Pseudoxanthobacter soli DSM 19599: one gene and its partner. The main gene of each other region encodes a partner of the protein of the gene in region 2 in a complex. Links are inferred from orthologs where the notes say so. Each region holds a gene or a part of one and is shown on either strand. Other genes may lie near its edges.

Evidence for each region.
Region 1: the proteins of secY (region 2) and secA are in contact, whole or in part, in a crystal structure (PDB 3DIN), measured with the Thermotoga maritima proteins. The link is inferred for Pseudoxanthobacter soli DSM 19599 from one-to-one orthologs. Residues at the interface, in WP_004081795.1 of Thermotoga maritima: Glu108, Gly109, Glu110, Glu111, Ala236, Glu237, Arg238, Arg239, Ile240, Thr241, Ile242, Gln243, Tyr244, Ala245, Arg246, Arg247, Val248, Thr249, Gly250, Arg251, Arg252, Val253, Tyr254, Gly256, Ala257, Ser258, Thr259, Tyr260, Leu261, Pro262; in WP_004082002.1 of Thermotoga maritima: Glu261, Ala262, Arg263, Lys300, Ala301, Arg302, Thr303, Ile304, Ile305, Leu323, Tyr324, Asp325, Pro326, Val329, Ser330, Tyr333, Ile336, Lys340, Phe345, Val349, Glu363, Phe364, Tyr374, Ser375, Gly376, Gly377, Glu393, Ile395, Thr482, Ser483.

The regions. Positions count from the first base shown.
Region 1 is NZ_FRXO01000005.1:56,690-73,090, forward strand. The notes cover bases 5,235-8,603. They hold secA (preprotein translocase subunit SecA), read right to left. Parts: upstream 8,207-8,603; coding sequence 5,435-8,206; downstream 5,235-5,434. Other genes in these bases: BUF17_RS13060 (lipid kinase), read right to left, coding at 5,235-5,277. Also shown: BUF17_RS13035 (heparinase II/III family protein), read right to left, coding at 1-779; BUF17_RS13040 (RsmB/NOP family class I SAM-dependent RNA methyltransferase), read right to left, coding at 923-2,239; zinc metalloprotease HtpX, read right to left, coding at 2,455-3,462; BUF17_RS13050 (DUF1674 domain-containing protein), read left to right, coding at 3,608-3,817; BUF17_RS13055 ((deoxy)nucleoside triphosphate pyrophosphohydrolase), read right to left, coding at 3,897-4,301; more of BUF17_RS13060, read right to left, coding at 4,381-5,234; BUF17_RS13070 (peptidylprolyl isomerase), read left to right, coding at 9,001-9,924; BUF17_RS13075 (YciI family protein), read left to right, coding at 10,017-10,307; BUF17_RS13080 (DUF1737 domain-containing protein), read left to right, coding at 10,398-10,604; bifunctional glutamate N-acetyltransferase/amino-acid acetyltransferase ArgJ, read left to right, coding at 10,708-11,946; BUF17_RS13090 (GNAT family N-acetyltransferase), read left to right, coding at 12,006-12,800; BUF17_RS13095 (GreA/GreB family elongation factor), read right to left, coding at 12,813-13,301; BUF17_RS13100 (lysophospholipid acyltransferase family protein), read right to left, coding at 13,298-14,098; BUF17_RS13105 (YdcF family protein), read right to left, coding at 14,198-14,812; BUF17_RS13110 (cell division protein FtsX), read right to left, coding at 15,121-16,176; cell division ATP-binding protein FtsE, read right to left, coding at 16,173-16,401. UniProt on the Escherichia coli protein: Required for protein export, interacts with the SecYEG preprotein conducting channel.
Region 2 is NZ_FRXO01000015.1:75,499-86,511, reverse strand. What follows is about bases 8,117-11,013. They hold secY (preprotein translocase subunit SecY), read left to right. Parts: upstream 8,117-8,847; coding sequence 8,848-10,179; downstream 10,180-11,013. Other genes in these bases: BUF17_RS21115 (adenylate kinase), read left to right, coding at 10,176-10,757; rplO (50S ribosomal protein L15), read left to right, coding at 8,117-8,428. In the rest of the region: rplD (50S ribosomal protein L4), read left to right, coding at 1-566; BUF17_RS21210 (50S ribosomal protein L23), read left to right, coding at 563-856; rplB (50S ribosomal protein L2), read left to right, coding at 873-1,703; rpsS (30S ribosomal protein S19), read left to right, coding at 1,715-1,993; rplV (50S ribosomal protein L22), read left to right, coding at 1,996-2,376; rpsC (30S ribosomal protein S3), read left to right, coding at 2,376-3,086; rplP (50S ribosomal protein L16), read left to right, coding at 3,130-3,543; rpmC (50S ribosomal protein L29), read left to right, coding at 3,576-3,767; rpsQ (30S ribosomal protein S17), read left to right, coding at 3,778-4,038; rplN (50S ribosomal protein L14), read left to right, coding at 4,115-4,483; rplX (50S ribosomal protein L24), read left to right, coding at 4,483-4,800; rplE (50S ribosomal protein L5), read left to right, coding at 4,793-5,350; rpsN (30S ribosomal protein S14), read left to right, coding at 5,374-5,679; rpsH (30S ribosomal protein S8), read left to right, coding at 5,693-6,091; rplF (50S ribosomal protein L6), read left to right, coding at 6,153-6,686; rplR (50S ribosomal protein L18), read left to right, coding at 6,699-7,061; and 3 more genes. UniProt on the Escherichia coli protein: The central subunit of the protein translocation channel SecYEG. Consists of two halves formed by TMs 1-5 and 6-10.

The DNA of each region.
Region 1 (16,401 bases), on a different replicon or contig from region 2:
CCGCGGGCCGAGATCGCCTGCCGGATCGGCAGGATCTCGATCAGCGCGTCGAGGATCGCGGCTGGATTACGGGAGACGTGGCCGCCGTCCGGCAGGAACTGCCGTTCGAGTTCGAGGTCGAGCACCCGGAGCGCGCTGCGGACATGGCGCTCCTGGCCGGAGATCGAGACGGCGGCGGCGACGAGCGCGGCGGCGGCCTGAAGCCGGGGCAGGCCGTCCTGCACGTCCGAGAAACTGTGGCGAAGGAAGCGCACCTGCCGCGCGAGCGAGCGCATGAAGCGCTGGTAGAACGGCCGGTCGCAGCCTTCGAGGATGAGCGGCGACTGCGACAGCCACGACAGGATGCGGCGCGCCACCACGTCCGGCCGCCAGGCGATGTCGGGCAGCTTCGCCGAGGAGCGGACCCAATCGTCGACGAGCGCGCGGGCGTTGGAGCGGGACAGCGGCGAATCGGAGGCGCGCAGATGCCGGAGCCAGCCGAAACCGTGCAGCGCCGCCGCCCACTCCGGCGAGGGGGCGGGCTCGATCTCGAACGGCGAGCGGCCGCCCGCCTCGACGATCTGGCCGGAGAACACGAACACGCCGGCATAGATGTCGGCGGCAACTGTCGGGTCGGCGGTGCGGATGTCCTGATGGGCGATCAGGAGGCGTTCGGGCGTCGCGCCCATCTGCGTCCAGCGGCCGAGCGCCGACAGCCGGAAACCGAGACGCAGATCCGCCGCGATCCGGCGCGACAACAGCCGCCAGATGGGGGTCCGCCTCGCCGGTTTCGACGCCATTCGCACCTCGCCCGCCGGTGCGCCCCAGACCGGACGATATCGCCCGCGCGGAAGGAACGGCCCCGGATTCAAACACTTCCGCGGCGATGATACGCGCCGATTGGTTACCAGGTTGATGCCGGCGACGCGGTTTTGGGCCGCTTTCAGTCCTCGACGCGCACAAGACGCGCGGCAAAGAAGCCGTCGAGGCCGCCACGGCGGTCATCGGTCGCGGGCAGGTGGAAGGGCAGGGTGCGCAGGTCGCCGTCGGCGGTCAGGCATTCGGCAAGGCCGCCGATCTCGTCCGCACGCACAGGAACGCGTCGGAAGGGGGCGCCTTCGGCGAGGAAGCGGGCGATCTGCTGCTCGCCTTCCTCCGGCTCCAGCGAGCATGTGCAGTAGACGAGCGTGCCGCCCAGTGCGACCCAGCCGGCGGCGCGCCGCAGCAGGCTCGCCTGAAGCGCGGCGAGCGCGGCGATATCCGCCGGACCCTTCAGCCGCACCACATCCGGATGGCGGCGGATGGTGCCGGTGGCGGAACAGGGCGCATCGAGCAGCACGGCGTCGAACGGCGCTTCGGGCTGCCATTCGGCGAGATCGGCGACGACGATCTCGGCATGGAGCCCGAGCCGCGCGAGATTGGAGGCAAGGCGCTCCAGCCGGGCCGGCGAGATGTCGACGGCCGTGACGCGCGCGCCGGCCACGGCGAGTTCGGCGGTCTTGCCGCCGGGCGCGGCGCAAAGGTCGGCTACGCGCTTGCCGGCGACATCGCCGAGGAGGCGGGCCGGCAACGCGGCGGCCGCATCCTGTACCCACCAGGCACCGTCGAGATAGCCGTCCAGCCGCTCGATCTGGCCGCGCGGGGTGAGCCGAACGCTGCCGGTCGGCAGAACGGTGCCGCCGAGCCGCTCGGCCCAGCCCTGCGGGTCGGACTTCACGGTGAGGTCGAGCGCGGCCTCGCCCATGTGGGCTTCGGCGATGCGGCCTGCCGCTTCCACGCCGTAGGCCGCGCTCCAGCGTTCATAGAGCCAGGACGGCGTGTTGAGGCGCGGTGCATCCTGGGCGGCGAGAATCTCCGCCCGGCCGCGCGCGAGCGCGCGCATTACGCCGTTGACGAAGGTGGCGTAGTGCTCGGTGTGGCGGTCGGCGTGGGCGAGGTCGACGGCGAGCGAAACAGCGGCGTGGTCGGGCACATCGAGAAACAGGAGCTGCGCCGCCGAGATCACGAGGATCGCGTGCACGGCGCGCGCCTTCGCGGGCAGCGGGCGCGTGACGAGCCGCCCGAGAGCGTCCTCGATCTGCCCGAGACGGCGCAGGGAGACACCGACGATGGCGCGGGCGAGCGCACGATCGCGCTCCGGCAGCACGGCCAGCGCCGAGGCGCCATCCACCGGGTCGAGCGCGGCATCGAGCGAGTGGCCGCCCAGAACGGCGTCGATGATGGCGGCTGCGGCGCTGCGCGCCGGAAGGCCGGGCTTCAGTGAAGGCCGGCGGCCACCAGGCTTTCCACCGCCATTCTTTCCGCCGGACGTCTTATTGCCGGACGCCTTGCTGACGGAATTCTTGCCACCAACACTCTTGCCGGAGGCCGTTCGCTGGACATGACCTTCCGAAGCAGCACCGCCATTGTGGTCACCGGGGCCGCGCCGGTTGCCGCCTTTGCTGCGGTTTTCGCCGTCCGCCCGGCTTCCCGTGCTCAACCCCAGGGTCCGCGGCTGCCGGGACGGCGGCCGTCATCCTGCGGTCGCGCCTGTCCCCACGGGCCGGACGGAGCCGGACCGGTGGACCGGCCGAAGCCCTGCTGCTGCGGAAATCCCGGCTGCGCGAAGCCCTGACCGTGGGGGGCGCCGCCGCGCGGGCCGCTCCAGCGGCCGGCCAGCTCCATCAGCGCCGCGACGCGGTTCTCGGTGTTGGGGTGGGTCGAAAACAGGTTGTCCATCCGCTGCCCGCTCAGGGGATTGATGATGAACATGTGCGCCGTCGCCGGATTCGCCTCGGCGGACGCGTTCGGAATCCGATGCGCGCCGACGGCCAGCTTCTCCAGCGCCGAGGCCAGCCATTCCGGCTCGCCGCAAATCTCCGCGCCCATGCGGTCGGCAGCATATTCCCGCGTGCGGCTGATGGCCATCTGAACCAGCATCGCGGCAAGGGGTGCGACGATCATCGCCACCAGCGTGCCCAGCCAGCCGGCCTGGTTGTTCTCGCGGTTGCCGCCGAAGAAAAACGCGAAGTTCGCCAGCATGGAGATCGCGCCCGCGATCGTCGCGGTGATCGTCATGATCAGGGTGTCGTGGTTCTTCACATGGGCGAGTTCGTGGGCCATCACGCCGGCGACTTCCTCGCGGCTCAGCAGCCGCAGCAGGCCGGTGGTGGCCGCGACGGCGGCGTTCTGCGGGTTGCGCCCGGTCGCGAAGGCGTTCGGCTGCGGTTCGTCGATGATGTAGACCCGCGGCATCGGCAGGTTCGCCCGCTGCGCCAGCGTCTGCACCAGTCCGTAGAACTCGGGGTGGCTGCGCGCGTCGACCTCGACCGCGTGGTACATCGACAACACCAGCCGGTCGGCATTCCAGTAGCTGAAGACGTTCATTGCCGCGGCGATCACGAACGCGATCACCATGCCGCTCTGACCGCCGATGAGGTAGCCGACCCCCATGAACAGCGCGGTCAGAGCTGCGAGCAGCAGAGCCGTGCGGAAATAGTTCACGTTGGTCTCCCTCTCGACAACTCTCTCGCCTCCGCCGGGGCTATCGCGTTCATCCGGATGGATGTGCCCGGCGGGACACCTATATGATGGGAACGGCGCCGGTTTGCCGCAAGCCGGCGGGCGATGAGATCGACGGGAGAAAGCCGTGACCGAGGACGATTCCACCCAGCCGCAGCCGCGCGATCCGGCGACGCTGCCCGAAGCGGCGAAGCGCGCGCTGGCGGAGGCCGAAGCCCGGCGCGCGAGCGCGGCTTCGGACGCCCAGGCGCTGCCGCGTGAGATCAACGGCCGCGACGGCCCCGAACCGGTGCGCTTCGGCGACTGGGAAGTGAAGGGCATCGCCTGCGACTTCTGAGGCAGGCCCGCTGTCACCGCCCCGGATCCCGGGGTCGCAGGACAAGTCGGCCTGATGCTTCGATGCCTCCGCAGGAGCGTCAGCGGATCAGGTCGATCAGGTGCGCGATCAGCGGCTCGTCGGCCGGCGGCATGGGAAGCCCGCGCAGCTTGGCCGGCTTCAGCCACTGGATCGCCTGTCCCTCCCGGCCGGCGGGCGCGCCCTTCCAGCGCCGGCACACATAGAGCGGCATCAGCAGGTGGAAGTCGTCGTAGGCGTGGCTCGCGAAGGTCAGCGGCGCCAGGCAGGGCTTTTCCACGGTGATGCCGAGTTCCTCGTCGAGTTCGCGGATCAGGCACTCCTCCGGCCGCTCGCCGGGCTCGACCTTGCCGCCGGGGAACTCCCACAGGCCGGCGAGCGCCTTGCCTTCCGGCCGCTGCGAGACGAGCACGCGGCCATCGCTGTCGACGAGGGCGCAGGCGGCGACGAGCACGAGGCGCAGCATCGGGTGATCCTGTCGTGAGAGGAAGGCAGAGAGCCGAGGAACGGTAGCCTGCCGGGCCGGCAGGTCAAGCCGTGCCCGGTCAGCTCCGCCCCGGGGCGGGCGGCGCGTAGACCTTCAATGCCGCCCGTTCCACGCTGAACACGGCAGGCGTCATGGTGGTGATCTCGCCGTCGGTGTTGACGGGCCGGGGATGGCGCGTTTCCACCCGGACGTGATGGCCGCGGAAGGTGCGGGTATAGCGGCTGGTGCGGTGCAGGCCGAATCGCACCGCGAAGGCCGCCTGCACGAGATGGGGTAGGGTGTCGGCGTCGATGGCGAAGACGTCGAGCATGCCGTCGTCGATTTCGGCGTCGGTGCCGACCTTGAGGCCGCCGCCGAAATGCACCCCGTTGCCGACGGTCACCTGGATGGTCTTCAGAGAATCCTTCACCCCATCGGCCGTGATCCACACCGTGAAGCGCTGGGTGCAGCACTTGAAGGCCCGCACCGCGGTGACGAAGTAGCTCAGCGCCTTCAGCCGGCGCTTCAACGCGGCGTCCTGGTGCTGGGCGACCGAGACGGGCAACCCGATGCTGGCGGCGTTGACGAACACCCGGTCGTTGACGCGGCCGAGGTCGATCGCCCGGGTCCGGCCCTCGACGATGGTGCGAACGGCTGCGGCGCCGACAGGAATGCCGAGGGTGCGGGCAAGATCGTTGGCGGTGCCGAACGGCAGCAGGCCGAACGGCTTGCGGATTTCGGCAAGCGCCTCGGCGGCGGCGTTCACCGTGCCGTCGCCACCGGCCAGCACCACGGCATCGAACGCATCGGCGCGGCTGCGGATCGTCTCGGCGAGGGCGTCGCAATCGCCGGGCGCCTCGCGCTCGACGGCGATGCCGGCATCGCCGAAGGCGGCGAGGGCCGAATCGAGGCCCTGTGCCGCGCGTCCGCTTTTCGGATTGGCGAGAAGGAGGATCGAGCGCGGCTTTTCTGCCATGTGGCGGTGTACCGGTCCGGACAACGGGCCGCGCCTGCGCCGGCGGCCTGAGGCGTTTCGCTCACGTGTGGCGTCCCGCGCGCATTTTCCAGGGCCGGACGACCCTTTTCATCCGCCGGACGCATCCGTCCGGCGGCACGTCTCTAGCCGGTCGCTATCAGGCGACGAACTGGCCGTGGCAGTGCTTGAACTTCCGGCCCGAGCCGCACGGGCAGGGCTCGTTACGGCCGACGCGACCCCACGTCGCCGGATCCGCGGGGTTGCGGTCCGCAGCCGGAGCTGGCTGGAACGCAGCCGCCGCCTCGACGACCTCGTTCTCGCCGGTCACAGGGTCCTCGTGCTCGGCGATGGCGGTCGCAAGCGTCGCCTCCTCGGAGAGCTGCGGCGGCGTCTGAACCAGTTCGACGCGGGCGAGCTGGCCGGTGACCTGCTGGCGCAGGTGGGCGAGCATCGCCTCGAACAGCGTGAATGCCTCGGACTTGTACTCGTTCAAGGGATCGCGCTGGGCATAGCCGCGCAGGTGGATCGCCGAGCGCAGGTGGTCGAGGGTCGACAGGTGCTCCCGCCACAGGTGGTCGAGGGTCTGCAGCAGCACCGCCTTCTCGACCTGGCGCATGATCGGCTCGCCATACTGGGCGACCTTGCGTGCGGCGGCCTCGTCGGCGGCGGTCTTCAGACGCTCGCGCACTTCCTGGTCGGCGATGCCCTCTTCGCGGGCCCATTCGACGACCGGCAGGTCGAGATTGAAGTAGACGCGCACGTCGTCCTGAAGGTCCTGGGAATTCCACTGCTCGGGATAGGCGCGCTCGGGGATGTGCTTGGCGACGAGTTCGTCCACCACGACATGGCGCATCTCGGCGACCGTATCGGCGACGTTGTCGGCGCTCATCAGGTCGATGCGCTGCTCGAACACGACCTTGCGCTGGTCGTTCATCACGTCGTCGTACTTCAGGATGTTCTTGCGGACGTCGAAGTTGCGGGCTTCGACCTTCTGCTGCGCCTTCTCCAGCGCCCGGTTGATCCAGGGATGGACGATGGCCTCGCCTTCCTTCAGGCCGAGGCGCTGCAGCATGCCGTCCATGCGATCGGACCCGAAGATGCGCATCAGGTCGTCCTGCAGGGACAGGAAGAAGTGCGAGTGACCGGGATCGCCCTGGCGGCCGGAGCGTCCGCGCAGCTGGTTGTCGATGCGGCGGCTCTCGTGGCGCTCGGTGCCGATGACGTAGAGGCCGCCGGCGGCCAGGGCCTGCTCCTTCAGCCGGGCGATATCGGCACGGATTTCGGCGACGCGCGCCTCTTTCTCCGGGCCGTCCTCGAGGTCCGCGAGTTCGCGGGCGACCCGCATCTCAAGATTGCCGCCGAGCTGGATGTCGGTGCCGCGGCCCGCCATGTTGGTGGCGATGGTCACCGCACCGGGCACGCCGGCCTGGGCAATGATGTAGGCTTCCTGCTCGTGATAGCGGGCGTTGAGCACCTGGAACACGAAGTCGTCGGGCGCCGGCGGGCGGCCGTCGAACGGCTCGGACAGGTCGCGCTGGCGGAAGCCCGCCTTGCGCAGGTCGGCGGCGAGCTGCTCGGACTTTTCGATCGACGTGGTGCCGACGAGAACCGGCTGGCCGCGCTTCTTGCAGTCCAGCACGACTTCGACCACGGCGTGGTTCTTCTCCGCAACGGTGCGGTAGACCTCGTCGTCGTCGTCGATGCGCTTCACGGGCAGGTTGGTCGGGATCTCGACCACCTCGAGGCCGTAGATGTCGAGGAACTCGTTGGCTTCCGTCGCGGCCGTGCCTGTCATGCCGGCGAGCTTGCCGTACATGCGGAAATAGTTCTGGAAGGTGATCGAGGCGAGCGTCTGGTTCTCGGGCTGGATCTGGACGCGTTCCTTCGCCTCCAGCGCCTGGTGGAGGCCGTCGGAATAGCGCCGGCCCGGCATCATGCGGCCGGTGAACTCGTCGATGATCACGACCTCGCCGTTGCGCACGATGTAGTCGCGGTCGCGCTGGAACAGCTTGTGGGCCCGCACCGCCTGCTGGAGGTGATGCACCACGGAGACATTTTCGATGTCGTAGAGCGAGCCGCCCTTGAGAAGGCCGGCTTCGCTCAGCCAGACTTCCAGTCGCTCGTTGCCGGATTCGGTGAACGATGCGGTGCGCTGCTTCTCGTCCACCTCGTAGTCGTCGGCCTCGAGACGGGGAATGAAGGCGTCGATGGTGTTGTAGAAGTCCGAGCGATCGTCGAGCGGGCCGGAAATGATGAGGGGCGTGCGCGCCTCGTCGATCAGGATCGAGTCCACCTCGTCGACGATGGCGAAGCCGTGGCCGCGCTGGACCATCGAGCCGCGCTCGTACTTCATGTTGTCGCGCAGATAGTCGAAGCCGAACTCGTTGTTGGTGCCGTAGGTGATGTCGGCGGCATAGGAGGCGCGCCGCTCGGCATCATTGAGGCCGTGGACGATGATGCCGGTCGACAGTCCCAAAAACCCGTAGACCCGCGACATCCACTCCGCGTCGCGGCGGGCGAGATAATCGTTGACGGTGACGACGTGGACGCCGTTGCCGGACAATGCGTTCAGGTAGGTCGGCAGCGTCGCGACCAGCGTCTTGCCTTCACCGGTGCGCATCTCGGCGATCTTGCCGTCGTGCAGCACCATGCCGCCGATGAGCTGAACGTCGAAATGGCGCTGGCCCATGGCGCGCCGCGATGCCTCGCGCACGGTGGCGAACGCGGGAATCAGCAGATCGTCCAGGCTGCGCCCGTTGGCGACTTCCTGGCGGAAGGTGTCGGTCCGCTGGCGCAAGGCGTCGTCGGAGAGTGCCTTCAATTCGGCTTCGAGAGCTCCGATCGCGGCGATACGGGCACGGTAGCCCTTCACCTTTCGATCGTTCGACGACCCGAAAATCTTGCGGGCGAGGGCGCCGAGACCGGCCATGTGCAACTTTCCTCTCGGAACAGATCGAGGAGGGCTCGCCGCCCGTCTCCGGTTTGCGATCCCTGCGGCGGGTTGCCGTACGCCCCGAATGCCGCTTCGATCATGACGTCATTATGATCTTGAAGACGGCAACTGGGGCGAGAAGGCGGCCGGCCGAGGATCGGATGGTCGGCACCCGGGCGGACGCACGCCATCGCAGCCGCGCTCGCGCACGGTCCGGCCCGCCGCGAGACATAAGAACGGGGTCCGTGGTTGTCAACGCTGCGGCTTTCGGACAAAGTGCGCGCGCACCCGGCACCGGGGGCCCGCCAGGGCCGTCGCGGCGTGTTCTGCGTGAAAACGGCACGGCGCCGACGGCGGGAAATCAGGCCCGCGACGGGGAGAACGGCCGGGTTCTTGCGGGAGATGCGGCTGCGATGCGCGTTCCGGCGGACCGCAGGCGCGGAGATCGACGGCGCGACGGCTTGCAACCGCCCGCCGGACCCTCGGATTGCCAGCGGAAACATTGCCGAATTGTAACGTCGTCGGCACGGAAACGTCCATATTTCGCCGAAGTCGGGTGGAAATCCTGCCCACGCCAAGGCTCAGGGCCGGTCCGGCCGGGTGCAACGCCCGGCTTCTAGGCCCTGGAGCGCGGCGATCGGCGGGGCGGGATCGGGCGATCCGGCGTCGATGGAAGCCTTCTTGCGGCGGCGCGCTCATCCGGGCGCTCCAGACCGCGGAAAAACCGAAGCGGGCGTCTTGCCCGTCCAATCAACGGCGGGCGGCGACGCCGCCCTGTGGAGCCGGAACTCATGTCCTTCACCCCCTCCTTCCGTGATGCCGCCCGTTCGCTGGCGGCCGCACTGCTCGTCACGACGACCCTCGGCGCCGCAGTTCCCGCGCTCGCCCAGTCCGAGACGCCGGCTCCCGCTGCCGCCGCCGAGAAGAAGAGCCCGGACACGGTGGTGGCCACCGTCAACGGCGCGAAGATCACCGAGGCCGATCTCGGCTTCGTCTCCGAGGACTTCTCCGACCAGCTCGCGCGTATTCCCGAGGCCGATCGCCGTCACGTGCTGACCGACGTCCTGATCGACATGCAGCTGATCGCCCAGGCAGGGCAGAAGGCCGGCATCGACAAGACCGACGCCTTCCAGCAGCGGATCGACTACCTGCGCACCCGCGCGCTTCGCAACGCCTACATCAGCGAGGACGTCTCCAACTCGGTGACCGACGCCGAGGTGAAGGCGCGTTACGACGCCGAGATCGCCAAGCTGCCGAAGCAGCAGGAGATCCATGCCCGCCACATCCTGGTGAAGACCAAGGCCGAGGCCGAGGAAATCATCAAGGAGCTGAAGAAGGGGGCCGACTTCGCGACCATCGCCAAGGAGAAGTCGATCGACACCGGTTCGGGCAAGCAGGGCGGCGACCTCGGCTATTTCGTCGAGGGCCAGATGGTGAAGCCGTTCGAGCAGGCGGCCGTCGCACTGCAGGTCGGCAAGATCACCGACCAGCCGGTGGAGACCGAGTTCGGCTGGCACGTCATCAAGGTCGAGGACAAGCGCGAGAAGGCGCCGCCGTCCTTCGACGAGGTGAAGGGCCAGATCCACGAACTGCTTCTGCGCGAGAAGTTCGAGACGGTGCTCGCCGACCTCAAGAAGAACGCCAAGATCGACATCATCGACGCCAGCGCGAAGCCGCCGGCGGCCCCGGCCGCCCCGGCGACCCCCGCGCAGTGACGACCTTGGTGCAGTGACGACCTTGGTGCAATGACGATTTGGCTCGCGGCGGGACATCCCGCTGCGGGCCTTTGCTTTGGCGGCCGGCTCCGATGTTCCTCGTCATCCTGACCTACAAGGTCGCCTTCGCGGAAATCGAGCCGCACATGGCGGCCCACATGGCCTTCGTCGACCGGGGCTTCTCCGACGGCATCTTCGTGCTGTCGGGCCGCAAGGTGCCGAGAACCGGCGGTGTGATCATCGCCCGCGCCGCCAGCGAGGCGGACCTGCGCGACTTCCTTGCCTCCGATCCCTTCCTGCAGTTCGATCTGGTGGACGCCGAGATCGTCGCCTTCGCGCCGAGCCGCGCGGCGGAGGGCCTCGGCGCGCTTCTCGACGGCTGAGCCGACCCCCGTCTTCCCTTGCGTGCCCTGCGATCGGAGCCCATCTGATTGGTGGGCAAACATTCTCCAGCGACCGCATTCGAGACCGCCATGCGCCTCTACCGCTTCCTGACCGGCCCCGATGATGCCAGCTTCTGCAAGCGCGTCAGCGCCGCCCTCAACAAGGGCTGGCAGCTCCAGGGCTCACCCTCGCTCACCTTCGATGCCGTCAAGGGCCGCGTGATCTGCGGACAGGCGATCATCAAGGAGGTCGAGGGGGTCGAATACAGCGACGACATCACGCTCTCGGATTACTGAGCCGGGAAAAGAGCGCGTTTTCATCCCGTCGCCTGCGGCGCGGACGGGGCTTGCGAACGCGCCTGCCTTGGGGCAAACGGGAGCCGTCCCGCCGGAGGCTCACATGGCCGTTAGCGCCCACATCTCTCCCTTCGCCCCGTCCGTCTTCCCGGACGTTCCGCCGGTCGCCGGCATGCGCTTCGCCACTGCCGAGGCGGGCATCAAATATCGCGGCCGCACCGACGTGCTGTTCGCGGTGTTCGATCCCGGCACCACGGTCGCCGGCGTGCTCACCACCACCCGCTGCCCGTCGGCGCCGGTGGAATGGTGCCGGGCGAACCTGCCCGCCGGCAAGGCGCGCGCGCTTCTGGTCAATTCCGGCAACGCCAACGCCTTCACCGGTCTCAAGGGTCGCGAAACGGTGCGGCTGTCCGCCGAGGCGGCCGCGGCCGTGGTCGGATGCGCGCCGGAGGAGGTGTTCCTCGCCTCCACGGGCGTGATCGGCGAACCGCTCGACCCTTCGAAATTCTCCGCGGTGCTGTCCGATACCGCGGCGCGCGTCGCCCCCGGCCCGTGGCTCGACGCCGCGCGTGCGATCATGACCACGGACACCTTCCCCAAGGTCGCCAGCCGCACGCTGAAGATCGACGGCGAGACGGTCACGATCAACGGCATCGCCAAGGGCGCAGGCATGATCGCGCCGAACATGGCGACGATGCTGTCGTTCATCGCGACAGATGCCCCGATCGCGGCGCCGGTGCTGCAGTCGCTGATCGCGCGGGCGGCTGACGGTTCGTTCAACGCCATCACCATCGATGGCGATACCTCCACATCCGACACGCTGCTGATGTTCGCCACGGGCAAGGCCCAGATCGCGCCGATCACCGAGGCGACCGACCGCCGCCTTGCCGGATTCCGGCGCGCACTCGCGTCGCTCTCGCTGGAACTCGCCCACCTCGTGGCGAAGGACGGCGAGGGGCTGACGAAGTTCGTGGCGGTGACGGTCGAAGGCGCGACGTCGGCGAAGTCGGCCAAGAAGATCGCCTTCTCCATCGCCAACTCGCCGCTGGTGAAGACCGCGTGCGCCGGCGAGGACGCCAACTGGGGCCGTATCGTGATGGCGGTCGGCAAGGCCGGCGAGCCGGCTGAGCGCGACCGGCTGGCGATCTGGTTCGGCGACGTGCGCGTCGCCGTCGACGGCGCTCGAGATCCGGACTATTCGGAAGACGCCGCCTCCGCGGTGATGAAGCGCCCGGAGATCGCGATCCGCGTCGACCTCGGCCTCGGCCGCGGCAAGGCGACGGTGTGGACGTGCGACCTCACCAAGGAATATGTCGCCATCAACGGCGATTATCGCAGCTGAACCCTGCAGGATGCGCGCCGGCCCCGCCGGCGCCCCGTGCGAGTTACCGGAGGGCGAGGATGGAAGCGCGTGCGCCGGCATCCGCCGCGATCGATCCGGCCCTCGTGCGCCGGCTGGAAGACGCGACGATCAATTCCTGGCCGTCGCGCCATCTCGTCGTCGACGGCGCATGGATGCTGCGTCTCACGCCGGGTCACCCCTCCAAGCGGGCGAATGCGCTTTCGGTGCTCGATCCCGCCGACGATGCCCGCGTCGCCGAGCGGCTCGCGGCGATGTTCGGTCATTGCGAGCGGCTCGGTGCGCCGCCCCTCGCGCGATGGACGCCGCTGATGCCGCCGGCAGTCGAGGCGGAACTGCTGGCCAGGGGATTCGCGCCGTTCGATCACACGCGGGTGCTGCGGGTCCTGCTCGATCGGCCGGCCGTCGCCGAAGCCGAGCCGGCGACGGATCTCCTGACCGATCCGCCGGGGGAGCGCTCGCGCTGGGCCGACATCATCGTCGCGCTCGGCGGGGAGGCCGCCCGCTTTCGCGACCTGCTCGCGGGGATCTTCGACCGTATCGCGCCGCCGGCGGCGCTTTCGGTCGCGTACGATGCCGCCGGCCGGCCTGCCGCGGCGACGCTATCGGTCACGGACGGTTCTCTCTCGGGCCTGTTCGAGGTCGTGACCCGGCCCGATGCCCGCCGCGAAGGTCACGCCACACGCGCGGTTCGCACGGCGCTCTCCCACGGCCGGGCGCTCGGCGCGACACATGGCTGGCTTCAGGTGAAGGCGGACAACGCCGCCGCGGCCGCGGCCTATGACCGGCTCGGGTTTGCCGAGATATACCGCTACCATTATCTCAGGCGCGACTGAGGCGGGCCGGCTTCAGGTGGGCTCAGGCGTCACGTCGATGGCGACGATCTCGGCTGTTCCGCCTGGAAGTGTCACTTCGTCGCCGACCTCCCGTCCGATCAGGGCCCGGGCGACCGGGGCGAACCAGGCGATGCGCCCGCTGGCGGGCTCCGCTTCGTCCGCGCCGACGAGACGGTAGGAGCGTTGCCGCCCGTTCTCGTCTTCCACCGTCACGCGGGCCCCGAACGATACCTTTGCCGGCTCACCATCGGCAGGCAGCGGCGGATCGATCGGTTCGGCGCTGGCGCGGCGCCGGGTCCAGTACCGCAGGTCGCGCGATGCGCGTGCGACGGCGCTCCGGTCCCCAGCGGCGGTCGCAACCGCGAGCGCGTCTCTGAGGATCGCGATCTCGGCCTCGATCAGCGCCAGCCCGCGGCGGGTGACGAGATTTCGCTCCGGGCCGACGGGGCGTTCCGGCAGGGCCTCTTCGCCGTCTGATTCCTTGACGAATGCGCGGCTCACAGCGGGCCTGCAGCGGTTCTGCGGGCGAAGCTTTCCGGCACCGGCGGCGGGTTTGGCGCGGCCAGCGCCTCGGCGATCAGGCGGTCGCTCGCGGTCTCGATCTCGTTTTCAAGCCGGCTCATGAACGTGCTGCGGTCCAGGCCGGGCTCGATCGGGGGCAGGAACTCCACGACGATGGTGCCGGGCCGGCGCACCCACGACCGACGCGGCCAGAACAGCCCGGAATTGAGCGCGACCGGCAGGCAGGGCTGGCCGAGCTTGTCGTAGAGGAAGACGATGCCGACCTTGTAGTCCGGCGGCGCTCCGGGCGGGCGGCGGGTGCCCTCGGGAAACAGCACCACCTGCCGGCCGTCATCGACGACCTTCTTGGCGTCCTTGCACATCGCAACGAGAGCCTTGCGGCCGCCGTTCCGGTCGACCGGGATCATGCCCATGCGCGCCGCGCACCAGCCGAACACCGGAATGGCCAGCAGTTCCTTCTTCAGGATGAAGTCGGCTTCCGGAAAGCAGGGAATGAGCGCGAAGGTCTCCCACATCGACTGATGCTTTGCCGCGATTAGGAAGCCGCCGTCCGGAATGTTTTCCCGTCCACGGAACTCGACACGCGTTCCGGCGATCCAGCGCTGCAGGAACAGGCTGACCTGGGCCCAGGAGATGACGATGCGCCAGGGCGCCCGCCCCGGGATGAGGAAAAACGGCCACGTCGTCAGAAGGTAGCCGATCAACACGGCATAGAAGGCGACGACGAACAGGACGGAGCGGATGCGAAGCATAAGGATCGACGGTCGTGGGCCCATGATTTCTGCGCCGTTATAGCCGATTGCGGCGCCAGAGATATCGATCCGTTGCCTGGAAAGACAATTTGCGTCCCGCGGCGACCGGAACAGGCCCCCGCATCATGATGGATTGGGCGAGGCCGGCGGGAGATGCGGCGAGGCATTCGCGGTGGAGACGAGGCCGATCCGCTCGGCCCCGAGACGCAGACGCACCATCAGGTACTTGAAATATTCCCGCACCAGCACGCGGACGGTCTTGGGGCGGTCGTACCAGTGGTCGAGATGGATGCCGGGATCGGGAACCGGATAGGGGATGAGTTGCCGCCCCGGAAGAGCGGCGCCGAACTCCGCGAGGGTGCGCGGAATGTGATAGGTGCTCGTCACCACGAACAGCGAGTGGAAGCCACGCTCTTCGGCCCATTTGCGCGCTTCCGCGGCGTTGCCGATGGTATCGGCCGCCTCGCGCCCGAGGTCGATGCAGCAATCGGCGAACCCGGCGACGTCCGGCGCACGGGCGATCAGCGCGTTCTCGGTGACGCGCCGGCCGACACCGGAGATCAGCATCCGCTCCGCCCGGCCCTCGCGCAGCAGGTCCAGGCCACCGGGGATGCGGTCTGCACCGCCGGTCAGGACTACGATGGCATCGGCCTTGCTGTCCTGCGGACGCTCAGCCGTCGCGACGGTCTGGACGAAGTGAAGGAAATCGATGGCGACCGCGGTGACGCCGACCACCACCAGAACGGCCAGCGTGAGGCTTGCGACGCGCAGGGTGGTTCGCAGCCGACTTCGGCGCGGCCTCGTCCGTCCGTCGCCCGTCCTGTCAGGCGTCGGCGATAAGGACTCCCCGCCCCGCGGTGCTGTTGCGCCGCTATGCTGGTCGACCACGGCCATACGAATCAAAATACCGTAAAATCGTGGCTGACACGAGCCTCGGCCGTGGCAGAGGAGCGGCGAAACAAAATGTTCCGCAGCCTGCCGCGCGCATTCCCGCGATCTGCAGCGCCTGTCGATCGAAGGGCATCATCCGGTCGACAAGATGTGCTCTAGGAAAGCCGCGAGAGGTGACCCTGCACGGCAAGGCGCGAAGTCGCCGCGGCAAGGAAAGCCGCGAACGCCGCGACGAGCACCGTGGCGAGATAGCCGAGCCAGCCGACCGAAAGACTGCCGAACAGCGCATGGGCCTGATCCGCCTCCGGGGTACCGGCCCCGTTGCGGTCGGCGAACCCGATGGCGAGATAGGTGACGACGGCCATACCTCCGCCGAACAGACCGCCGCGAAGGCCGAGGCGCCAGAAATGGCGCTGGAATTCGCGGGCGATGAAGCGGCTTTCGGCGCCGACGAAGTGCAGCACCTCCACGACCTCGCGGTTGGCAGCCATGGCGGCGCGGGTGGCGAACACCACGCACAGCATCATCGCCGTCATCACCAGCGCGAGCACGATCAGCCCACCCGCGACGACGCTTGCCGCCATCGCCGCCATGTGGGCGCTCCAGGCGGAGTGATCGTCGAGGCTCGCGCCCTTCACCCTCTGGGCGATCTCCGCACCGAGTGCGGGGAGGTCGGCCTTGGCGGGATCCGCGACCTGCACGGAAATCAGCCGGGGCACCGGCAGCGCGTCGAGATCGAGCCCGCTTCCGAGCCACGGCTGGAGCAGGGCGCGGGTCTCGTCGTTGGAGAGCACCTGCACGGTGCCGATCCCCGGGGCGGCACTGGCGATGGACGACGCCCGGTCGAGCGCCTCGCCCATGTCGACGCCGTCCACGGGGCGCACCTGGATGGTGACCTCGCGGGTGAGATCGCGGCTCCAGTCGGTCGCGGCGCCCTGCACCACCGTCACCGCGCCGATGGTGAGGCAGGCGAGATAGCTCATGATGGCGACAACGAGCGTGAGCGCACGCCCCGGCACCGATGCCGCCGGAACGATGGGCGCCGAAGCGGCACCGCGCCCGAGCACCTTGCGGCCGAGCGCCGCCCCGCGCCCCTGGCCGGAACCGAGCCGGGGCGGTTTCCTGTCCGCCGCCGCCATGGCACCTGCGCTCATGCCTGCGGTCTTGCCGGACTTCGTTCCGCGAGCGTTCGAGGGGGCGCGGCCGTTCATTCGGAAATCTCCAGCCGGCCGTCCGAAATCACCAGCCGGCGCGCATCGACCTGATCCATCAGGCCGATATCGTGGGTGGCGATGACGACGGCGGTGCCGAGCCGGTTGAGCTCGATGAAGAGGCGCAGCAGGCGGCGGGCGAGCGGAGGATCGACATTGCCGGTCGGTTCGTCGGCGAGCAGCACCTCGGGCTGGGTGATGAGCGCGCGTGCGATGGCAACGCGC
Region 2 (11,013 bases):
CCGACGAGATCTTCGGGCTTGAGCCGCGCGCGGACATCCTGCACCGCGTCGTGCGCTGGCAGCTCGCCAAGCGCCAGGCCGGCACGCACAAGACCAAGGACCGGTCCGAGATCGCTCGGACGGGCAAGAAGATGTACAAGCAGAAGGGCACCGGCCGTGCCCGTCACGGTGCCGCGAGCGCCCCGCAGTTCCGCGGCGGCGGTAAGGCCTTCGGTCCGGTGGTGCGTTCCCACGCCCACGACCTGCCGAAGCAGTTCCGTGCCCTCGGCCTGCGTCACGCCCTGTCGGCGAAGCTGAAGTCCGAGAGCCTGGTGATCGTCGACGACGCCACCGCGGCCGAGCCGAAGACCAAGGCGCTGCAGGCCAAGCTCGGCGCGCTGGGCTTCAGCGACGTGCTCGTGATCGGCGGCGCCGAGATCGACGCGAACTTCAAGCTCGCGGCGCAGAACCTGCACTATGTCGACGTGCTGCCGGTCCAGGGCATCAACGTCTACGACATCCTGCGGCGCGACACGCTGGTTCTGACCCGTTCCGCCATCGAGAGCCTCGAGGAGCGGTTCAAATGACGAACCTGAAGCACTACGACGTGATCGTCGCTCCGGTGATCACTGAAAAGGCGACCGTGCTTTCCGAGCAGAATAAGGTCGTCTTCAAGGTGGCGAAGACCGCCACCAAGCCGGAGATCAAGGCCGCTGTCGAAGCGCTGTTCGGCGTGAAGGTGACGGCCGTGAACACGCTCGTCCGCAAGGGCAAGGTTAAGCGGTTCCGTGGTGTCGTCGGGCAGCAGTCCGACGTCAAGAAGGCGATCGTGACGCTGGCCGAGGGCCAGTCGATCGACGTCACCACGGGCCTGTGAGTCGAGGTCGGACGCCATGGCACTGAAGCATTTCAAGCCGACGACGCCGGGCCAGCGCCAGCTGGTCATCGTCGATCGGTCCGACCTCTGGAAGGGCGCGCCGGTCAAGACTCTGACCGAGGGCCTCTCCTCGAAGGGCGGTCGCAACAACAACGGTCGCGTCACCGTCCGCTTCCGCGGCGGTGGACACAAGCGCACCTACCGCGTCGTCGACTTCAAGCGTCGCAAGATCGACGTGCCGGCGGTGGTGGAGCGTCTCGAGTACGATCCGAACCGGTCGTCGTTCATCGCGCTGATCAAGTACGAAGACGGCGAGCTGGCCTACATCATCGCCCCGCAGCGTCTGGCTGTCGGCGATGGCGTGGTCTCCGGCGCCGCGGTCGACGTGAAGCCGGGCAACGCGATGCCGCTCGGTTCCATGCCGGTCGGCACGATCGTCCACAATGTCGAGCTGAAGCCCGGCAAGGGTGGCCAGATCGCGCGCTCGGCGGGCACCTACGCCCAGATCGTCGGCCGTGACCAGGGCTACACGATCCTGCGCCTGAATTCGGGCGAGCAGCGCCGCGTTCTCGGCACCTGCTTCGCGACCGTCGGTGCGGTGTCGAACCCGGACCACGCCAACATCAATCTCGGCAAGGCGGGCCGCTCGCGCTGGCTCGGCCGCCGTCCGCACAATCGCGGCGTCACCATGAACCCGGTCGACCATCCGCACGGCGGTGGTGAAGGCCGCACCTCGGGTGGCCGTCATCCGGTGAGCCCGTGGGGCAAGCCGACCAAGGGTAAGAAGACCCGGCGCAACAAGGCCACGGACAAGTTCATCGTCCGCAGCCGCCACGCCAAGAAGTAAGGGGCTCAGCCGTGTCTCGTTCCGTCTGGAAAGGCCCGTTCATCGACGGGTATCTCCTCAAGAAGGCCGACAAGGCGCGTTCCGCCGGCCGGGCCGAGGTGATCAAGATCTGGTCGCGCCGTTCGACGATCCTGCCGCATTTCGTGGGCCTCACCTTCGGGGTCTACAACGGTCAGAAGCACATTCCGGTCCTCGTTCAGGAGGACATGGTCGGCCACAAGTTCGGTGAGTTCGCTCCGACGCGGACCTTCTACGGTCACGCGGCCGACAAGAAGGCGAAGAGGAAGTAACGATGGGTAAGCCGAAGCGCGAGCGGGCGCTCAAGGACACCGAGGCGAAAGCTGTCGCCCGGAGCCTTCGGGTTTCCCCTCAGAAGCTCAATCTTGTCGCCCAGCTCATCCGGGGCAAGAAGGTCGGTGCGGCACTTGCCGATCTGACCTTCTCGCAGAAGCGGATCGCTCGCGACGTGAAGAAGACGCTCGAGTCTGCGATCGCCAACGCCGAGAACAATCACGATCTCGACGTGGACGCCCTTGTGGTGGCCGAGGCGTATGTCGGCAAGGGCCTGGTGATGAAGCGGTTCTCGCCGCGCGGTCGCGGCAAGGTGGGCCGGATCGAGAAGGCGTTCTCGAACCTCACCATCGTCGTCCGTGAAGTCGAGGAGGCGGCCTGATGGGTCAGAAAGTCAATCCGATCGGTCTGCGCCTGGGCATCAACCGGACGTGGGACTCGCGCTGGTACGCCGACCGTGCCCAGTACGGCCAGCTGCTGCACGAGGATCTGAAGATCCGCGCGGCTCTGACCAAGGAGCTGAAGCAGGCCGGCGTCTCGAAGATCGTCATCGAGCGTCCGCACAAGAAGTGCCGCGTGTCGATCCACACCGCCCGTCCGGGCGTAGTGATCGGCAAGAAGGGCGCCGACATCGACAAGCTGCGCAAGCGCATCGGTGAGATGACGGACTCGGAAGTCCACCTCAACATCGTCGAGGTGCGCAAGCCCGAGATCGACGCCAACCTGGTGGCTGCCTCGATCGCCCAGCAGCTGGAGCGCCGCGTTGCGTTCCGCCGGGCGATGAAGCGGGCCGTGCAGTCCGCGATGCGCCTCGGAGCCGAGGGCATCCGCATCAACTGCTCGGGCCGTCTCGGCGGCGCCGAAATCGCGCGCATGGAGTGGTATCGCGAAGGTCGCGTGCCGCTGCACACCCTGCGCGCCGACGTCGATTACGGCGTGGCGACGGCTCGCACGGCCTACGGCACGTGCGGCGTCAAGGTGTGGATCTTCAAGGGTGAGATCCTCGAGCACGATCCGATGGCTTCCGAGCGCCGTGCGCTCGAAGGCGGCGGTGAGAGCGGTGGTGGACGCCGCCGGAGCGAGGCGGCCTGAGGGCCGACTTCCCTGACAGGCAGGCGGGAATAAGAGACGTACCATGCTGCAACCGAAGCGCACGAAGTTCCGTAAGCAGTTCAAGGGCCGCATCCACGGCGTCGCCAAGGGTGGGTTCGAGCTCAGCTTCGGCGGGTTTGGCCTGAAGGCCCTGGAGCCGGAGCGGGTCACCGCCCGGCAGATCGAGGCGGCGCGCCGCGCGATCACGCGCGAGATGAAGCGTCAGGGCCGCGTGTGGATCCGCGTGTTTCCGGATGTTCCGGTCACTGCGAAGCCCACCGAGGTCCGCATGGGTAAAGGCAAGGGCGCCATCGAGTATTGGGCGGCCAAAGTGAAGCCGGGCCGGATCGTGTTCGAGATCGACGGCGTGTCCGAGGAGGTGGCCCGCGAGGCGCTGCGTCTCGGCGCCGCGAAGCTCCCGATCCGCACCCGCTTCGTCCAGCGCATCGCCGAGTGACGGTGTCGTTCGGGTTCAAGGAGACGATTGCCATGAAGGCGAGCGACGTTCGGACCAAGACCGTCGATGAGTTGAACGACGAGTTGGCCAAGCTTAAGAAGGAGCAGTTCAACCTGCGCTTTCAGAAGGCGACGGGCCAGCTTGAGAACACCGCGCGCGTGCGGATTATCCGTCGCGACATCGCGCGGATCCAGACCATCCTGCGCGACAAACTGAGCGCTTGAGGAGGCAACCATGCCGAAACGCGTGCTTCAGGGCATCGTCGTCAGCGACAAGAACGACAAGACCATCGTGGTGAAGGTCGAGCGCCGCTTCACCCACCCGCTTCTGAAGAAGACGGTCCGGCGCACGAAGAAGTACCAGGCTCACGATGAAGCCAACACCTACAAGGTGGGCGACGTGGTGCTGATCGAAGAAGGTCGGCCGATGTCGAAGCTGAAGCGTTGGGTCGTGGTCGGCGCGGTCGCGTCGACCGGTGAAGCGGTGGCGGGCTGAGCCCGAGGAAGGTTCTCGGCCGCAACGGGCGGCCGGGATGACCCCGCGGGACAAGAGATTATAGAGGCGGCCAGTCATGATTCAGATGCAGACTAACCTCGATGTGGCGGACAACTCCGGCGCGCGTCGTGTCATGTGCATCAAAGTGCTTGGCGGCTCCAAGCGGAAGTACGCTTCGGTCGGCGACATCATCGTCGTCTCGATCAAGGAAGCGTCTCCCCGGGGCCGCGTCAAGAAGGGCGACGTGATGAAGGCGGTCGTCGTCCGCACGGCGAAGGACATTCGTCGTCCGGATGGCAGCGTGATCCGCTTCGACCGCAATGCGGCCGTGCTCATCAACAATCAGAAGGAGCCCGTCGGCACCCGTATCTTCGGACCGGTGCCGCGCGAGCTCCGCGCCAAGAACCACATGAAGATCATTTCGCTTGCGCCCGAGGTGCTGTGATGGCCGCAAAGATCAAGAAAGGCGACAAGGTCGTCGTCCTTGCCGGTCGTGACAAGGGTCGGACCGGCGAAGTCATCGAAGTCCGTCCGTCGGAAGACCGGGCGGTCGTTCGTGGTGTGAACATGGTGCGCAAGCATCAGAAGCAGAGCGCGAAGGAAGAGGGCGGCATCATCTCCAAGGAAGCCGCGATCCACCTCTCGAACGTCGCGCTGGCGGACCCGAAGGACGGCAAGCCGACCCGAGTCGGCTTCAAGGTCCTGGAGGACGGCCGCAAGGTGCGCGTTGCGAAGCGTTCGGGAGAGACGATCGATGGCTGAGGCGGTTTATGAAGCCCGGCTCAAGAAGCACTACGTCGACGTTGTTCGACCGAAGCTGATTGAAGAGTTCGGCTACAAGAATCCGATGGAAGTTCCGGCGATCGACAAGATCGTTCTGAACATGGGTGTCGGCGAGTCCACCGGCGACTCCAAGAAGGCGTCGGTCGCTGCCGGCGACCTGGCGAAGATCGCCGGCCAGAAGCCGGTCATCACCCGGGCCCGGCTGTCCATCGCGAGCTTCAAGGTTCGCGAGAACATGCCGATCGGCGCCAAGGTGACCCTGCGCCGCACCCGGATGTACGAGTTCCTGGACCGCCTGGTCACGATCGCGCTGCCGCGCGTCCGCGACTTCCGCGGCCTGAATCCGAAGAGCTTCGATGGCCGCGGCAACTATGCCATGGGCATCAAGGAACACATCATCTTCCCGGAGATCGACTACGACAAGATCGATCAGGTCTGGGGCATGGACGTCATCGTCTGCACGACGGCGAAGACGGACGACGAGGCGCGGGCCCTCCTGCGCGCCTTCAATTTCCCGTTCCGGCAGTGATCGGGCGGAGCGGAGTTTGACCGATGGCTAAGAAGAGCTCTATCGAAACCAATAACCGCCGGGCGAAGCTCGCCAAGCAGTATGCCGCGAAGCGCGCGCGTCTTAAGGCGGCTGCGGTCGATGAGTCCCTGTCGCTCGAAGAGCAGTTTCAGGCGCGCCTCAAGCTCGCCGAGCTGCCGCGGAATTCCGCGCTCGTGCGTGTGCGGAACCGCTGCGAGGTGACCGGGCGGCCCCGGGCGTATTATCGCAAGTTGAAGATGTCGCGCGTTGCGTTGCGCGAACTCGGCGGCCTCGGGTTGATCCCGGGCCTTGTCAAGTCGAGCTGGTAAGGAGAACGGTCCCATGACGATGACCGATCCCTTGGGTGACATGCTGACCCGCATCCGCAATGCGCAGATGCGACGCAAGTCCAAGGTCGCCACGCCGGCTTCGAGCCTGCGCGGCCGGGTGCTGGACGTTCTCGCGTCCGAAGGCTACATCCGTGGCTACACGTCCGTCGATTTCGAAGACGGGCGCTCGGAATTCGAGATCGAGCTGAAGTACTACGATGGCGAGCCCGTCATCCGGACGATCGAGCGCGTCTCGAAGCCCGGCCGGCGTGTGTATGCCTCGGTGAAGGCGCTGCCGCGCGTCGCCAACGGTCTCGGCGTTTCGATCCTGTCCACGCCGAAGGGCGTGATGAGCGATCACGACGCCCGCGACCAGAATGTCGGCGGCGAGGTTCTGTGCCGCGTCTTCTGATGCGGCGCCGGCTGGCACGATCCGCCGGCCGGTGAAACGAGATTGAACGGGTAGGTGAGCGATGTCGCGGATTGGCAAGAAGCCCGTCGTGGTTCCGGGTGGAATCACGGCGACCGTCGACGGACAGACCGTTTCGGTGAAGGGACCGAAGGGCCAGCTGGCCTTCGTGGTTCACGATCTGGTCGCGGTCGAGCAGACGGCGGATGGCATCACGGTTACGCCGCGCGACGAGTCCAAGAAGGCTCGGTCCCTCTGGGGCATGTCGCGGACGATGGTGTCGAACCTGGTGGTAGGCGTCAGCAAGGGTTTCGAGCGCAAGCTCGAGATCACGGGTGTCGGCTACAAGGCGGCGGTGCAGGGCAACAGCCTGAACCTGTCGCTCGGCTACAGCCATGATGTGGCCTTCCCGATCCCGGAAGGCATCACCATCACCTGCGCGAAGCCGACCGAGATCCTGGTCTCGGGCATCGACAAGCAGAAGGTCGGCCAGGTGGCCGCCGAAATTCGCGAGTGGCGCCAGCCGGAGCCCTACAAGGGCAAGGGCGTGCGCTATGCGGGCGAGTTCATCGTCCGCAAAGAAGGCAAGAAGAAGTAACGGGTGGCAGCGATGGCGAGACATCTTACGACAGACGAGCGTCGCCGCGCCCGCGTGCGGCGTGCCCTCAAGGCGGCGGCGAACGGTCGGCCGCGGCTCAGCGTGTTTCGGTCCTCGAAGCACATCTATGCCCAGATCATCGACGACGCCGCCGGCGTCACGGTGGCTGCGGCCTCCACGCTCGAGAAGGATCTGCGCACCGATCTGAAGACCGGCGCGGATACTGCGGCGGCTTCGGTCGTCGGCAAGCTGATCGCCGAGCGCGCGACGGCTGCGGGTGTGAGCAAGGTCGTGTTCGATCGCGGCGGGCGCATTTATCACGGGCGCATCAAGGCGCTCGCCGAGGCCGCCCGTGAGGGCGGTCTGGATTTCTGACGACACCGCAGCCGGCTGAGGGGCCCTGGGCCAAACCGGGCCGCGAAGAAATCAAGGACTATGGAATATGGCTCGAGAGCGGGAACGGGAAGAGCGCGATAGCGAATTCGTCGACAAGCTCGTCCACATCAATCGCGTCGCGAAGGTGGTCAAGGGTGGTCGGCGTTTCGGCTTCGCTGCGCTCGTCGTCGTCGGTGACCAGAAGGGACGCGTCGGCTTCGGACATGGCAAGGCGCGTGAAGTGCCTGAGGCGATCCGCAAGGCGACCGAAGCGGCCAAGCGCGGCCTGATCCGCGTTGCGCTGCGCGAGGGACGTACGCTGCATCACGACGTCGCCGGCCGCCACGGCGCCGGTCGCGTGATCCTGCGCGCTGCCCCGGCCGGTACCGGCATCATCGCCGGCGGTCCGATGCGTGCCGTGTTCGAGACGCTGGGCGTGCAGGATGTCGTGGCGAAGTCGCTCGGCTCCTCCAACCCCTACAACATGGTGCGCGCGACGTTTGCCGCGCTGAAGCACGAGGACAGCCCGCGCTCCGTCGCGGCTCGCCGCGGCATCAAGGTGTCGGCGCTGCAGGCGCGTCGCCGTGACGTCGATGCGGATGCGGCCGCCGAGGCGTGAGCCAGGCAGGCCCGAGAACCGAGGGCGCCCGGATGGGCGCCCGCATGATCCGGGATTGAACCGATGACCGAAGCCAAGAACACCATCACGGTCGAGCAGACCGGCAGCCCGATCCGCCGGTCGGCCGATCAGCGGGCGACGCTGGTCGGTCTCGGCCTGAACAAGCTGCACCGTCGCCGCACCCTGCAGGATACGCCTGCGGTGCGCGGCATGATCACCAAGGTCGCCCACCTCGTCCGTATCGTGGACGAGGCGTGAAGGAGTCCCGTCCATGAAGCTCAACGAGATCCGGGATAATCCGGGCGCCACGAAGTCGCGCATGCGCGTCGGTCGCGGCATCGGCTCCGGCAAGGGCAAGACGGCCGGCCGCGGCGTGAAGGGTCAGAAGTCCCGCACCGGCGTGGCGATCAAGGGCTTCGAAGGTGGCCAGATGCCGTTGCATCGCCGCCTGCCGAAGCGCGGCTTCAACAACATCTTCCGCAAGAGCTACAACGTCGTTTCGGTCGGCCGCATCCAGCAGGCGATCGATGCGGGCCGGCTCGATGCGTCGGCTGTTGTCGATGCCGAAGCGCTGAAGGCGGCCGGCGTGCTGCGTCGCGTGAAGGACGGCGTCCGCCTCCTCAACGACGGCGAACTCACCGTTGCGGTGAAGTTCTCGGTCGAGGGCGCCTCGGCGGCCGCGATCGCGGCGGTCGAGAAGGCCGGCGGCTCGGTCGCGCTGAAGTCCGGCGAGACCGCGGAAGCCTGATGACGAACGCCGGCCGGGTTCGGTCGGCGTTTTTCATTCGGGGTTCGTCGGCGGTTTCCGGCGAACGCGGGCTACGGCTCTCATCGGTATCTGAACGCTCTTCGGGACCGCGGTCGCAAGATCGCGGTCGTGTCGCGAGAAGGGTACCCCGGTGGATCGGCCTCCCGGCCGGTCACCAAAAGGCGACAGGTCATTCCTAAAATTGCCTGCGACCCGATGCGGGCATTGTCGCGCGGTGGAATTGGACTAGGATCGCGGCCCGAATCGAGGGCACGCGTGGCCCTTGGACCCTCAATGGCTGGAACGGGCCTGAACCGGCGTGCTCGCCGCAAGACGGTTGCCCGATTTCGAACATGCGGATGCGTTTTGATGCGCGCCGCCATGCGGCCTGGGTCTGACAGCGGCGAGCGGAGCGGAACATGGCATCGGCGGCTGAGCAACTCGCATCGAACTTGAATTTCGCTGCCTTCTCGAAGGCGAGCGAACTCAAGAAGCGCATCTGGTTCACGCTGGGCGCGCTGCTTGTCTATCGCCTCGGCACGTACATCCCGCTGCCGGGAATCAACCCCGACGCGCTCGCCCAGGCCTTTTCCGGCGCCCAGCGCGGCCTGCTCGGCCTGTTCAACATGTTCGCCGGCGGCGCCGTCGGCCGCATGGCGATCTTCGCGCTCGGCATCATGCCGTACATCTCGTCCTCCATCATCATCCAGCTGCTGACGACCGTCGTGCCGTCGCTGGAGGCGCTGAAGAAGGAAGGCGAGAGCGGCCGCAAGATCATCAACCAGTACACCCGTTACCTGACGGTGCTGCTGGCGGTCGTGCAGGCCTATTCGATCGCCATCGGCCTCGAGGCGGCGCAGAACGTCGTGATCGAAGGCGGCTGGTTCTTCCGGGCCTCCACCACGGTGACGCTCGTCGGCGGCACGATGTTCCTGATGTGGCTCGGCGAGCAGATCACCGCGCGCGGTATCGGCAACGGTATCTCGCTCATCATCTTCGCCGGTATCGTCGCCGGCCTGCCGACGGCACTCGCCGGAACGCTGGAGCTCGGCCGCCAGGGCGCTATCTCCACGGTGGTGATTCTCGCGATCATCGTGCTCGTGGTCGTCGTGATCGCCTTCATCGTGTTCATGGAGCGCGCCCAGCGCCGGCTCTTGATCCAGTATCCGAAGCGCCAGCAGGGCAATCGCATCTTCCAGGGCGAGTCGTCGCACCTGCCGCTGAAGCTCAACACCTCGGGCGTGATTCCGCCGATCTTCGCCTCGTCGCTGCTGCTGATCCCCGCGACCGCGTCGAGCTTCGCCGCGAGCGCCAATATCGGCTGGCTGACCACGGTCACGACGCTGCTCGGCCACGGCCAGCCGCTCTACATGGCGCTTTATGCGGCGCTGATCGTGTTCTTCGCGTTCTTCTATACGGCGATCGTGTTCAATCCGACCGAGACCGCCGACAATCTGAAGAAGCACGGCGGCTTCATCCCCGGCATTCGGCCCGGCGAGCGCACGGCCGAGTACATCGACACCGTGCTCACGCGCATCACCGTGCTCGGCGCTATATACCTTGTGCTGGTTTGCCTTCTGCCCGAATTTCTAATATCGGCGACAGGTGTGCCGTTCTATCTCGGCGGCACCTCGCTCCTGATCGTGGTGAGCGTGACCATGGACACGGTCTCGCAGGTTCAGGGGCATCTGCTCGCCCACCAATACGAAGGGCTCGTGAAGAAAGCGAAGCTCGGGGGAAAACGTCGATGAGACTGATATTGCTCGGACCGCCCGGGGCCGGGAAGGGCACCCAGGCGGCTCGCCTGGTGGAGCGGCACGGCATCGTGCAGCTTTCGACCGGCGATATGCTGCGGGCGGCCGTGCGTGACAAGACCCCTGTCGGCCTGCGGGCGCAGGACATCATGGCGCGTGGCGAGCTCGTGCCCGATGCCGTGGTAGGCGAGATCGTCGCCGACCGCATCGAGGCGGCGGATTGCGCGCGCGGCTTCATACTCGACGGATTCCCGCGCACGGTGGCGCAGGCCGAGATCCTGAAGGATCTGATGGCGCAGAAGGGGCTGACCCTCGACGTCGTGATCGAACTCGTCGTGGACGAGTCGGCGCTGCTCGGCCGCATCGAGAAGCGCGCCCGCGAATCGGGCGCCGCCGTTCGCGCGGACGATACGCCCGAGGCGCTGAAGAAGCGCCTTGAGGTCTACCGCGCCCAAACCGCGCCGGTTTCCGACTATTACCGCGCCGCGGGACTGCTCCAGACCGTCGACGGCATGCTGAATGTCGACGAGGTGACGGAGCGGATCGAGGCGGCGATCAAGGCCAGTGTGGCCTGAAACGACCATGAGAACCGGATCGCGGCGGTTGACTGTATCGCCGCGATCCATTAAGGAACGGCACCATTTCGCGATCGTGATGCGATCGGTGCCGGTGGCCGAGAGGCGACCGGAGCCGGTCGTTGCGTGCTTGAGATCGTCCGGGTGATGGAATCGTAAGCGCGATTCGTTGCCGTTCGGTTTCGGGTGCCGAAGTTCGAGACCAGCGACTGCCGGCTTCGCGCCGGTGAAGAACGTTGCCCCGCCGGTGTCGGCA